3 regions of the Streptomyces sp. NPDC046712 genome follow, and region 1 is predicted to be linked to each of the others. Evidence: riboswitches for the same ligand, from Rfam matches in the RefSeq annotation. Region 1 holds a riboswitch; each other region holds the start of a gene.
The links. A riboswitch is a leader RNA that binds a small molecule or an ion and turns the genes downstream of it on or off. The one in region 1 is predicted to bind thiamine pyrophosphate.
Positions count from the first base shown of each region.

Region 2: it holds a riboswitch for thiamine pyrophosphate, as region 1 does, so the genes downstream of both, ABZ939_RS09220 (thiamine ABC transporter substrate-binding protein) here and thiC (phosphomethylpyrimidine synthase ThiC) in region 1, are expected to answer to the same signal.
Region 3: it holds a riboswitch for thiamine pyrophosphate, as region 1 does, so the genes downstream of both, thiO (glycine oxidase ThiO) here and thiC (phosphomethylpyrimidine synthase ThiC) in region 1, are expected to answer to the same signal.

Region 1 is NZ_JBEYYW010000003.1:236,374-239,639, forward strand. It holds gene ABZ939_RS05600 (SsgA family sporulation/cell division regulator) at 1-167, shown strand, start outside; gene ABZ939_RS05605 (YibE/F family protein) at 210-1,556, opposite strand; TPP riboswitch at 1,628-1,775, shown strand; gene thiC (phosphomethylpyrimidine synthase ThiC) at 1,769-3,266, shown strand, end outside.
Region 2 is NZ_JBEYYW010000005.1:157,730-160,995, reverse strand. It holds gene ABZ939_RS09225 (iron ABC transporter permease) at 1-147, opposite strand, end outside; gene ABZ939_RS09220 (thiamine ABC transporter substrate-binding protein) at 186-1,250, opposite strand; TPP riboswitch at 1,348-1,457, opposite strand; gene rlmN (23S rRNA (adenine(2503)-C(2))-methyltransferase RlmN) at 1,485-2,591, opposite strand; gene ABZ939_RS09210 (MFS transporter) at 2,649-3,266, opposite strand, start outside.
Region 3 is NZ_JBEYYW010000037.1:54,747-58,012, reverse strand. It holds gene ABZ939_RS33465 (FAD-dependent oxidoreductase) at 1-1,087, opposite strand, end outside; gene ABZ939_RS33460 (hypothetical protein) at 1,116-1,457, opposite strand; TPP riboswitch at 1,512-1,624, shown strand; gene thiO (glycine oxidase ThiO) at 1,622-2,788, shown strand; gene thiS (sulfur carrier protein ThiS) at 2,785-3,009, shown strand; gene ABZ939_RS33445 (thiazole synthase) at 3,015-3,266, shown strand, end outside.

The sequences.
Region 1 (3,266 bases):
TCGGCAGTGACCGGGCGCTGTTCCGTGCCAGCGCCCCGCCGCTCGTCGCCTTCCTCGACCGTACGGACAGGTTGGTTCCTCTCGGTCAGGAACGGACACTGGGCGACTTCGAGGACAATCTGGAAGCCGCGCTCGGCCGGATTCTGGCAGAGGAGAACGCGGGCTGAGTGGCTCCCCAGGCACCCCGTCGAGGAGGGGACCGGGGGAGATCACTTGGCCCGGCGGCGGCGTCCACCCCTGGATGAACGCTTCTCCGGAGCCCGGTCGCCCGGCCGGTCGGCGGAGACCACCAGGGCGGCGAGCGCGGTGGTGACGGGTACCGAGGCGACCAGACCGATCGATCCCACCAGCGTCCGGACGATCTCCTCCGCGACCAGCTCGCTGTTGGCCACCGTCCCCACGCTGCTCTGCGCGATGGAGAAGAGCAGCAACAGGGGCAGGGCCGCACCGGCGTAGGCGAGCACCAGGGTGTTCACCACGGACGCGATGTGGTCGCGACCGATCCGGATCCCGGCCCGGTACAGCGCGCGGGGCCCCATCCGGGGGTCGGCCTGGTGCAGCTCCCACACCGCCGAGGTCTGGGTCACCGTCACATCGTCGAGGACACCGAGCGATCCGATGATGATGCCCGCGAGCAGCAGACCGGACATGTCGATGTCCGGGTAGAGGCCGTGGATCAGACCGGTGTTGTCGTCCGTGTTGCCGCTCAGCGAGGCCCAGCCGATGAAGAGCGAGCCGAGCAGTCCGATCAGAAGCAGCGAGATCAGCGTTCCGAGCACCGCGACCGAGGTGCGGGCCGACAGGCCGTGGCACATGTAGAGCGCGATCAGCATGATCGCGCTCGATCCGATCACGGCGACCACCAGCGGATTCGAACCCTGAAGAATCGCCGGGAGGATGAAGAAGGTCAGGATCAGGAAGCTCAAGGCGAGCGAGATCAGTGCCATCACTCCGCGCATCCGGCCGACGAGCACGACCACGACCGCGAAGATCAGAGCGAGGACCGTCAGCGGAACCTTGCGGTTCACATCCGTCACCGAGTACTGCAGATCGCGCGGGGCGTCGGGGGCGTACGCCACCACCACGCCCTGCCCCTGGTCCAGTTGGCGCGGCGCGTCCGGCTGCACGATCTCCGTGAAGGTACGTCCCTTGTCCGGGCCGCTGGTGACCTCGATCGTCGCCTTCTCGCACTGCCCCTGCTGGGCGTCGACGGCCTCGCGGCCCTCGGGGGTGGAGGTGTCCCCGGTCGGCGGGACCTGGGCGGCGTTCACATCCTTGCAGTCGACCTGCTCGACCGAGACGACCTCGCCCTGGTACGTCTGCCGATCGAAGCCGACGCCGGTGCGCTCGTGTTCCGGGGCGCCCCCCGGCCACAGGACGACGAGACCGACCACCACGGCCGTGGCGAACGGGATCAGGACGGCGGCGATGACCCTGCGCAGATGCCGCGAGACAGGCGCGGCCGGCCCATGGCTGTGGGTATGGCCGTGCCCGTGGCCCGCGTCACCATGTCCGTCGTGGCCGTCGGGTTCTGGGGTCTGCTGCGAGGAAGTCACCGACCGATCATCGCAAGAACGGTGGGGGCCCACTGTTCAGCACGGCCGGATTGACGCTAGCGTGGTGGCACCTTTGCACACGCGGGAGCTCGGAGCACCGGGCTGAGAGGGCGCTGATCACCGTACGCGCGTACATGACGTACGTACGGGAGGAGGCTGCGCCGACCGCCGAACCTGTTACCGGGTAATGCCGGCGTAGGGAGATCGGTCTCATGACCATTCAGGATGCACGCACGCCTGCCACCAGCCAGGACGAGCGCAAGCCGGGCTGGCACAAGGGATATGTCGAGGGCTCGCGCCCCGACCTCCGAGTGCCCGTCCGACAGGTGCACCTCACCAACGGCAAGGACGTGACGCTGTACGACACGTCCGGTCCGTACACCGACCCCACCATCGACACCGACGTACGGCGGGGCCTTCCGCCGCTGCGCGAGAACTGGATCATCGGCCGCGGGGACACCGAGGAGTACGCGGGCCGGCCGGTCCGCCCCGAGGACGACGGCATCAAGCACACCTCGCCGCGCGGGGGCCTGAAGAACCTCGACGCCGTCTTCCCCGGCCGCCCGCGCCAGCCCCGCCGGGGCCGCGACGGGGCGGCGGTGACGCAGCTCGCGTACGCCCGCCGGGGCGAGATCACCCCGGAGATGGAGTACGTCGCGATCCGCGAGAACGTCTCCCCCGAGGTCGTACGGGAGGAGATCGCCGCAGGTCGCGCGGTGCTCCCGGCGAACGTCAACCACCCGGAGATCGAGCCGATGATCATCGGCAAGCGGTTCCTGGTGAAGGTCAACGCCAACATCGGCAACTCCGCCGTGACCTCCTCGATCGAGGAGGAGGTGGAGAAGATGACGTGGGCGACCAAGTGGGGCGCCGACACGGTCATGGACCTGTCCACCGGTCGCAACATCCACACCACCCGCGAGTGGGTGCTGCGCAACTCCCCCGTGCCGATCGGCACCGTGCCGCTCTACCAGGCCCTGGAGAAGGTCGACGGCAAGGCCGAGGAGCTGACCTGGGAGATCTACAAGGACACGGTCATCGAGCAGGCCGAGCAGGGCGTCGACTACATGACGGTGCACGCCGGCGTGCTGCTGCCGTACGTGCCGCTGACCGCCCGCCGCAAGACCGGCATCGTCTCGCGCGGCGGCTCGATCATGGCCGCCTGGTGCCTGGCGCACCACAAGGAGAACTTCCTCTACACGAACTTCGAGGAGCTCTGCGAGATCCTCGCGACGTACGACGTCACGTACTCGCTGGGCGACGGTCTGCGCCCCGGTTCGATCGCGGACGCCAACGACGCGGCGCAGTTCGCGGAGCTGAAGACGCTCGGTGAGCTGAACACGATCGCCAAGCGCCACAACGTGCAGACGATGATCGAGGGCCCGGGCCACGTCCCGATGCACAAGATCAAGGAGAACATCGACCTTCAGCAGGAGATCTGCGAGGAGGCGCCGTTCTACACCCTCGGCCCGCTGACCACGGACGTCGCTCCGGCGTACGACCACATCACCTCGGGCATCGGCGCCGCGATGATCGCCTGGTGGGGCACGGCGATGCTCTGCTACGTCACGCCCAAGGAGCACCTGGGCCTGCCCAACCGCGACGACGTGAAGACCGGCGTCATCACCTACAAGATCGCGGCGCACGCGGCCGACCTGGCCAAGGGGCACCCGGGGGCGCAGGAGTGGGACGACGCCCTGTCGGACGCGC
Region 2 (3,266 bases), on a different contig from region 1:
CCAGAGGACGTCGAGGATCTCCGGCCGGCTCAGCGTCTCGCCGAAGCGGCCGAACTGCCACGCGCCGTCGACCCGCAGCCCGCGCTCGACGATCGAGGCGACGGGCCAGGCGAAGAAGAGCGCGAAGAAGGCGACGGGCACGACCATCAGGCCGAGCCGCGCCGCGCTTCCCCTGCGGTCGGGAACTACTTCAGAACGAGCGACGACCACTGCTGGATCCACTGGTCACGCTTCTCGGCGATCTTCTCGGGCGCCATGGTCTGCGGCTTGTCGATCACCACACCGTGCTTGGTGAAGAGTTCGGGCAGGGTGGCGTCCTTGGCCACCGGGTTGACGAACATCTGCAGCGGCATGTCGTCCTGGAACTTCTTGGAGATCAGGAAGTCGATCAGCGCCTTGCCGCCCTCGGGGTTCTTCGCCCCGTTCAGCAGTCCGGCGAACTCGGTCTGCCGGAAGCAGGTGCCGGTGGAGACCCCGGTGGGGGCGTCCTTGGGCTGCGGCTCGGAGTAGAGGACCTCGACCGGCGGGCTGGAGGCGTACGAGACGACCAGCGGCCGGTCTCCCTTGGCCTTCTTGCCGCCCGCGGAGCCGGAGAACTCCTGGTTGTAGGCGAGCTCCCAGCTGTCGACGGTCTTCACACCGTTGGCCTTGAGCTTCTTCCAGTAGTCCTGCCAGCCCTCGTCGCCGTACTGAGCGGCGGTGCCGAGCAGGAAGCCGAGGCCCGGGGAGGACCGCTCGGGGTTCTCGACCACGAGCAGGTTCCTGTACTCGGCCTTGGTCAGGTCCTCGAAGGTCTGCGGGGGCGCGAGCTTCTTGTCGGCGAAGTACTTCTTGTCGTAGTTGACGCAGATGTCGCCGGTGTCGATCGGGGTGACCCGGTGCTCCTTGTCGAGCTGGAGCTCGGCGGGGGTCCGGTCCAGGCCCTTCGCCTCGTAAGGGACGAAGATCCCGTTGTCGAGGGCGCGGGAGAGCAGGGTGTTGTCGACGCCGAAGAACACGTCGCCCTGCGGGGAGCCCTTGGTCAGGATCTCCTTGTTGACGGCCTCGCCTGCGTCGCCGCTCTTCAGCACCTTGACCGTGAAGCCGGTCTGCTTCGTGAACTCCGCCAGGACCTCCTTGGAGGCGTTGAAGGAGTCGTGGCTCACGAGGGTCACGGTCTTGGGGGCAGGGGCGTCGGCCTTGTCCTCGGATCCGCCGCAGGCGGCGAGGGTGGTGACCCCCAGCGCGGCGGCGATCGCCGCGGCGCCCATCTTCTTCGTGCTCACTGGAATTCCTCCTGGGTATGACCAGGAAGAGACGCGGCCCTGCCCGCGGCCGGTGATCATGGCCGCGGGCAGGGCGCTACAGCTCGAGTAACGACCGAACTTCCTACCCAGAATGACCTGGGCGAGGTTCAGAGGGTCTGCGGCCTGACGGTGCCGCACTCTCAGCGCTGTGGCGCTCCCCTGTCGGAATATGCATATGTTCGAGCTCAGACTACAAGGTCAGCGTTCCGACGCCGCCAGCTGTCCACAGGCACCGTCGATCTCCTGCCCGCGGGTGTCACGGACGGTGACCGGAACACCGTGGGCGGCGATGGCCTCGACGAACGCCTTCTCGTCCTCGGGACGGGAGGCGGTCCACTTCGACCCCGGCGTCGGGTTCAGCGGGATCAGGTTGACGTGCACCCGCTTGCCCTTGAGCAGCCGCCCGAGCAGGTCGCCGCGCCATGCCTGGTCGTTGATGTCGCGGATGAGGGCGTACTCGATGGAGATCCGGCGGCCGGACTTCTCCGCGTACTCCCAGGCGGCGTCGAGGACCTCGCGGACCTTCCAGCGGGTGTTGACGGGCACGAGGGTGTCGCGCAGCTCGTCGTCGGGCGCGTGCAGCGAGACGGCGAGCCGGCACTTGAAGCCCTCGTCGGCGAAGCGCAGCATCGCGGGCACGAGACCGACGGTGGAGACGGTGATGCCGCGCTGCGAGAGCCCGAGCCCGTCCGGCTCGGGGTCGGTCAGCCGGCGGATGGCGCCGACGACCCGCTTGTAGTTGGCGAGCGGCTCACCCATGCCCATGAAGACGATGTTGCTGAGCCGCGCGGGCCCACCGGGCACCTCGCCGTCGCGCAGGGCGCGCATCCCGTCGACGATCTGGTGCACGATCTCGGCCGTCGACAGGTTCCGGTCGAGCCCGGCCTGTCCCGTGGCGCAGAACGGGCAGTTCATCCCGCAGCCGGCCTGCGAGGAGATGCACATGGTGACCCGGTCCGGGTACCGCATGAGCACGGACTCGACGAGCGTGCCGTCGTGCAGCTTCCACAGCGTCTTACGGGTGGTGTCGTCGTCGCACGAGATGTGCCGGACCACGGACATCAGGTCGGGCAGCAGCTCCCCCTGCAGCTTCTCGCGCGAGGAGGCGGGGATGTCGGTCCACTCGGCGGGGTCGTGGGCGTACCGCGCGAAGTAGTGGGTGGACAGCTGCTTGGCGCGAAACGGCTTCTCGCCGATCGCGGCGACGGCCTCTTTGCGCTCGGCGGGCGTGAGGTCGGCAAGGTGCCGCGGCGGCTTCTTGGCTCCGCGGGGGGCGACGAAAGTGAGTTCTCCGGGCTTGGGCATGGTGGTACCAGTGTCGCAGACGGCAGCCCGTGGCCCGGTGTCGACGACTGCCCGCCGTCAGGGCCCTGGTCGGCCGGGCTGAGTCTGAGGGATCCGCGAGGTGAAGAACATCGCCAGGACGGAGGCGAGCGCGAGGATCGCGAGGGCGGCCCGCAGGCCGTCGAGTCTGGCCTCGGCGTTCGCGTCCAGTGCGGCCTCGGCCACCTCCGGGCTCGTGCCCGCCTCGTCGAGGGCCGTCCGGAGCTGGGCGTCCGAGAGGAAGGGAATCCCGCTCGACAGTTCGACGGCCGCCTTGTTCTTGACCTCGGCCGGAACCGCCGCGTTCTGCTCGACACTCGCCAGGAACGACGACGTGAGCGCGGCGATCATGAGCGACCCCGCCAGTGCCGTACCGATCGAGGAGCCGAGGTTGGTGACGGCGTTCTGGATGCCGCCGACCTCCGCGCTCTGCCGGTCCGGTACGGCCGAGACGGTGACCGCACCGAGCTGGGACGCCATCGCGCCCATGCCGAGCCCGATCAGCAGCAGGGGCACGGTGACGATCTCCGCCCCGGCGTCCGCGTCGAGCGCGGCCATCAGAATGACCGCGCCCGCGAGCAGCGCGAGCACCCCGAGCCGCACCACCCGCCGCGGCGAGACGTCCGGGAGGAACCGCGGAATCAGGACCGCCGCGGC
Region 3 (3,266 bases), on a different contig from region 1:
CGAGGACGCCGTCGCGCAGCCAGAGCGCGGACCAGGAGGGTCCGGCCGGGTCGCCGCGCCGGAGCAGCTCCGTGTCGCCCGCGTGGTGTCCGGCGTACTGCACGAAGCGGCCGAACTGCTCGGACCAGAAGTACGGCACCGGGTCGTACGGCCGGGGGGCCTCACCGATGATCTCGGCCGCGACGGTGCGCGGCCCCTGGAGCGCGTTGTCCCAGTGGTGGACCAGGAGCCGCCGGCCGTAGCGGGCGGAGGGGAAGGAGGCGCAGTCGCCGACTGCGTACACGTCGGGCAGGGAGGTGCGCAGCCGCTCGTCGGCGGTGACGGAGCCGTCCGTGTCGAGGGCGATGCCGGAGCCGGCGAGCCAGCGGGTGGCGGGCCGGGCGCCGATGCCGACCACGACCGCGTCGGCGGTCAGCTGCCGGCCGTCGGTCAGGACGACCGTGCCGGGTTCGACGCCGGCCACACGCGCGTGGGTGAGGAGTTCGGCACCGCTCTCGTCGTACCACTGCGCCATGGGGGCGGTGACCTCGACGGGGAGCGCGCCCGCGAGCGGGCGGTCGGCGGCCTCGACGACGGTGACGGCGCACCCCGCCTCGCGGGCGGCGGTGGCGAATTCGGCGCCGATCCAGCCGGCACCGACCACGACGATGTCGTGGCGCCGCTCCAGGACGGGCTTGAGGCGGGCGGCGTCGTCGAGGGTGCGCAGCAGATGGACTCCGGGCACGCCCTCGGTGCCGGGCAGAGTGACCGGCTCGGCGCCGGTGGCGAGGACCAGGACGTCGTACGGGACGGGCCCGGCCTCGGTGTCGACCTCGTGGTCGTCGGCGCGCAGGCCGGTGACGTCGAGACCGAGGCGCAGCTCGATGGAGAGGGCCTCGAAGTCGACGTCGAAGGCGGAGTCCTCGGCCTTGCCGAGGAGGACCGCCTTGGAGAGGGGCGGCCGGTCGTAGGGCTGGTGCGGCTCGGCCCCGATGAGGACGACCGGGCCGGTGAAGCCCTGTTCGCGCAGGGCGACGGCGGTCTGCACCCCCGCCATGCCGGCGCCCACGATCACGACCCGCTGCTGTGCCTGCTTCTGCTCGCTCACCCGATCACCTTACAAATCTGATACTCCGTCAGGAAGGCAGTTGCTCGACCACACTGGTGCCGGCGCCCTCCTGGGACTCCCATGCCCAGGTCTCCTCCAGCCGAACGCGCCCGTCCGGCAGCTCCACCACGGTCGAGACGCAATGCCCGGAAGAGGTGGATCCGTCCTGCTTCAGCTGGACGTACCGGAAGTCGAGCCGGTCCCCCGCGCGCGTGCCGACGAGATTCCCCCGGACGACGTCCCCGCCGGCGTACTCGGCCCAGATCCGGCCGTCCTCCTCGTGGTACGTGAAGCGGGTACGCGTACCGACCTGACCGGGCGCCTGGTCGGCGACCGGGGCGAGGACCAGTCCGTCGAGAGATCGAGCCACAGCGGAGGCTCCCTTACTGGGCGTCGGGGGCGGGGGATAGTCTGACCGTCAACGTAGAGCACTCGCGGGAGCCCGGACGCACCGGGCTGAGAGGGAGGCTGGCCGGCCTCCGACCGTACGAACCTGATCCGGGTCATGCCGGCGAAGGGAGGGGCTGGACGCCCATGTCGCGTACATGCAGTACATCTGACGTTCTCGTCATCGGGGGCGGAATCATCGGTCTGGTCACGGCCTGGCGGGCGGCGCAGCGCGGGCTGCGCACCGCGGTCGTGGACCCGGAACCGGGCGGCGGGGCCGCCCGCGTGGCGGCCGGGATGCTGGCCGCCGTCACCGAACTCCACTACGGCGAGGAGACCCTGCTCGCCCTCAACCTCGCCTCCGCGCGCCGCTATCCGGACTTCGTCGCCGAGCTCCAGGACGCCACCGGGCACGACGTGGGCTACCGCGCCTGCGGCACACTCGCCGTCGCGCTCGACGCCGACGACCGGGCGCACCTGCGCGAGCTGCACGCCCTGCAGACCCGCTGCGGCCTGGAGTCGGAGTGGCTCAGCGGGCGCGAGTGCCGCCGACTGGAGCCGATGCTCGCTCCGGGGGTGCGCGGCGGACTGCGGGTCGACGGCGACCACCAGGTCGATCCGCGCCGGCTCGCGGACGCGCTGGTCGTCGCCTGCGAACGGGCCGGGGTGGTCTTCCACCGGGCCCTGGCGGAGCGGCTGACGGTGGTACGGGACCGGGCGACCGGCGTACGGCTCGCGGACGGCGCCGCGCTCGAGGCGGACCAGGTCGTGCTGGCCGGCGGCAGCCTCAGTGGCCGGCTCGCCGGCGTACCGGAGGAGGTGCTGCCGCCCGTACGCCCCGTGAAGGGGCAGGTGCTGCGGCTGACCGTGCCGCGGGCGTACGCCCCGTTCCTGTCCCGGACCGTCCGGGCCGTCGTGCGCGGCAGCCATGTCTATCTGGTGCCGCGCGAGAACGGCGAGCTGGTGGTCGGCGCGACCAGCGAGGAGCTGGGCTGGGACACCACCGTCACGGCGGGCGGTGTCTACGAGCTGCTGCGCGACGCCCATGAGCTCGTGCCGGGCATCACCGAGCTGCCGCTCACCGAGACCCGCGCGGGCCTGCGGCCCGGCTCGCCGGACAACGCTCCGCTGCTCGGCCCGACCGCGCTGCCCGGCCTCCGGCTGGCCACCGGCCACTACCGCAACGGGGTCCTGCTCACCCCCGTCACCGGCGATGTGATGGCCGACCTCCTCACCACCGGCGTGCTTCCGGACGAGGCCCGCCCCTTCACCCCCCGCCGCTTCTCCCCCGTACGTCAGGAGCAGCCCGCATGAACGTCCCGACGAACGTCCCGACGAACGTCTCCGTCAACGGCGAGGCACACGTCCTCACCGCACCCACGACCCTCGACTCCCTGGTCGCGACGCTGACGGCGGCGCCGTCGGGCGTGGCCGCGGCCGTCAACGAGACCGTCGTGCCGCGCAGCCAGTGGTCCGCGACCGTCCTCGGCGAGGGCGACCGGGTCGAGGTCCTCACCGCCGTGCAGGGGGGCTGAGCGCGATGTCCGACGACTCATTCCTCCTCGGGGGTACGGAGTTCTCCTCCCGCCTGATCATGGGCACGGGCGGGGCCCCCAGCCTGGACGTCCTCGAACGCTCTCTGGTCGCCAGCGGCACCGAGCTCACCACCGTCGCCATGCGGCGCCTCGACCCGACCGTGCAGGGCTCCGTCCTGTCCGTCCTGAACCGGCTCTCCATCCGTGTCCTGCCGAACACGGCGGGCTGCTTCACGGCGGGCGAGGCCGTCCTGACC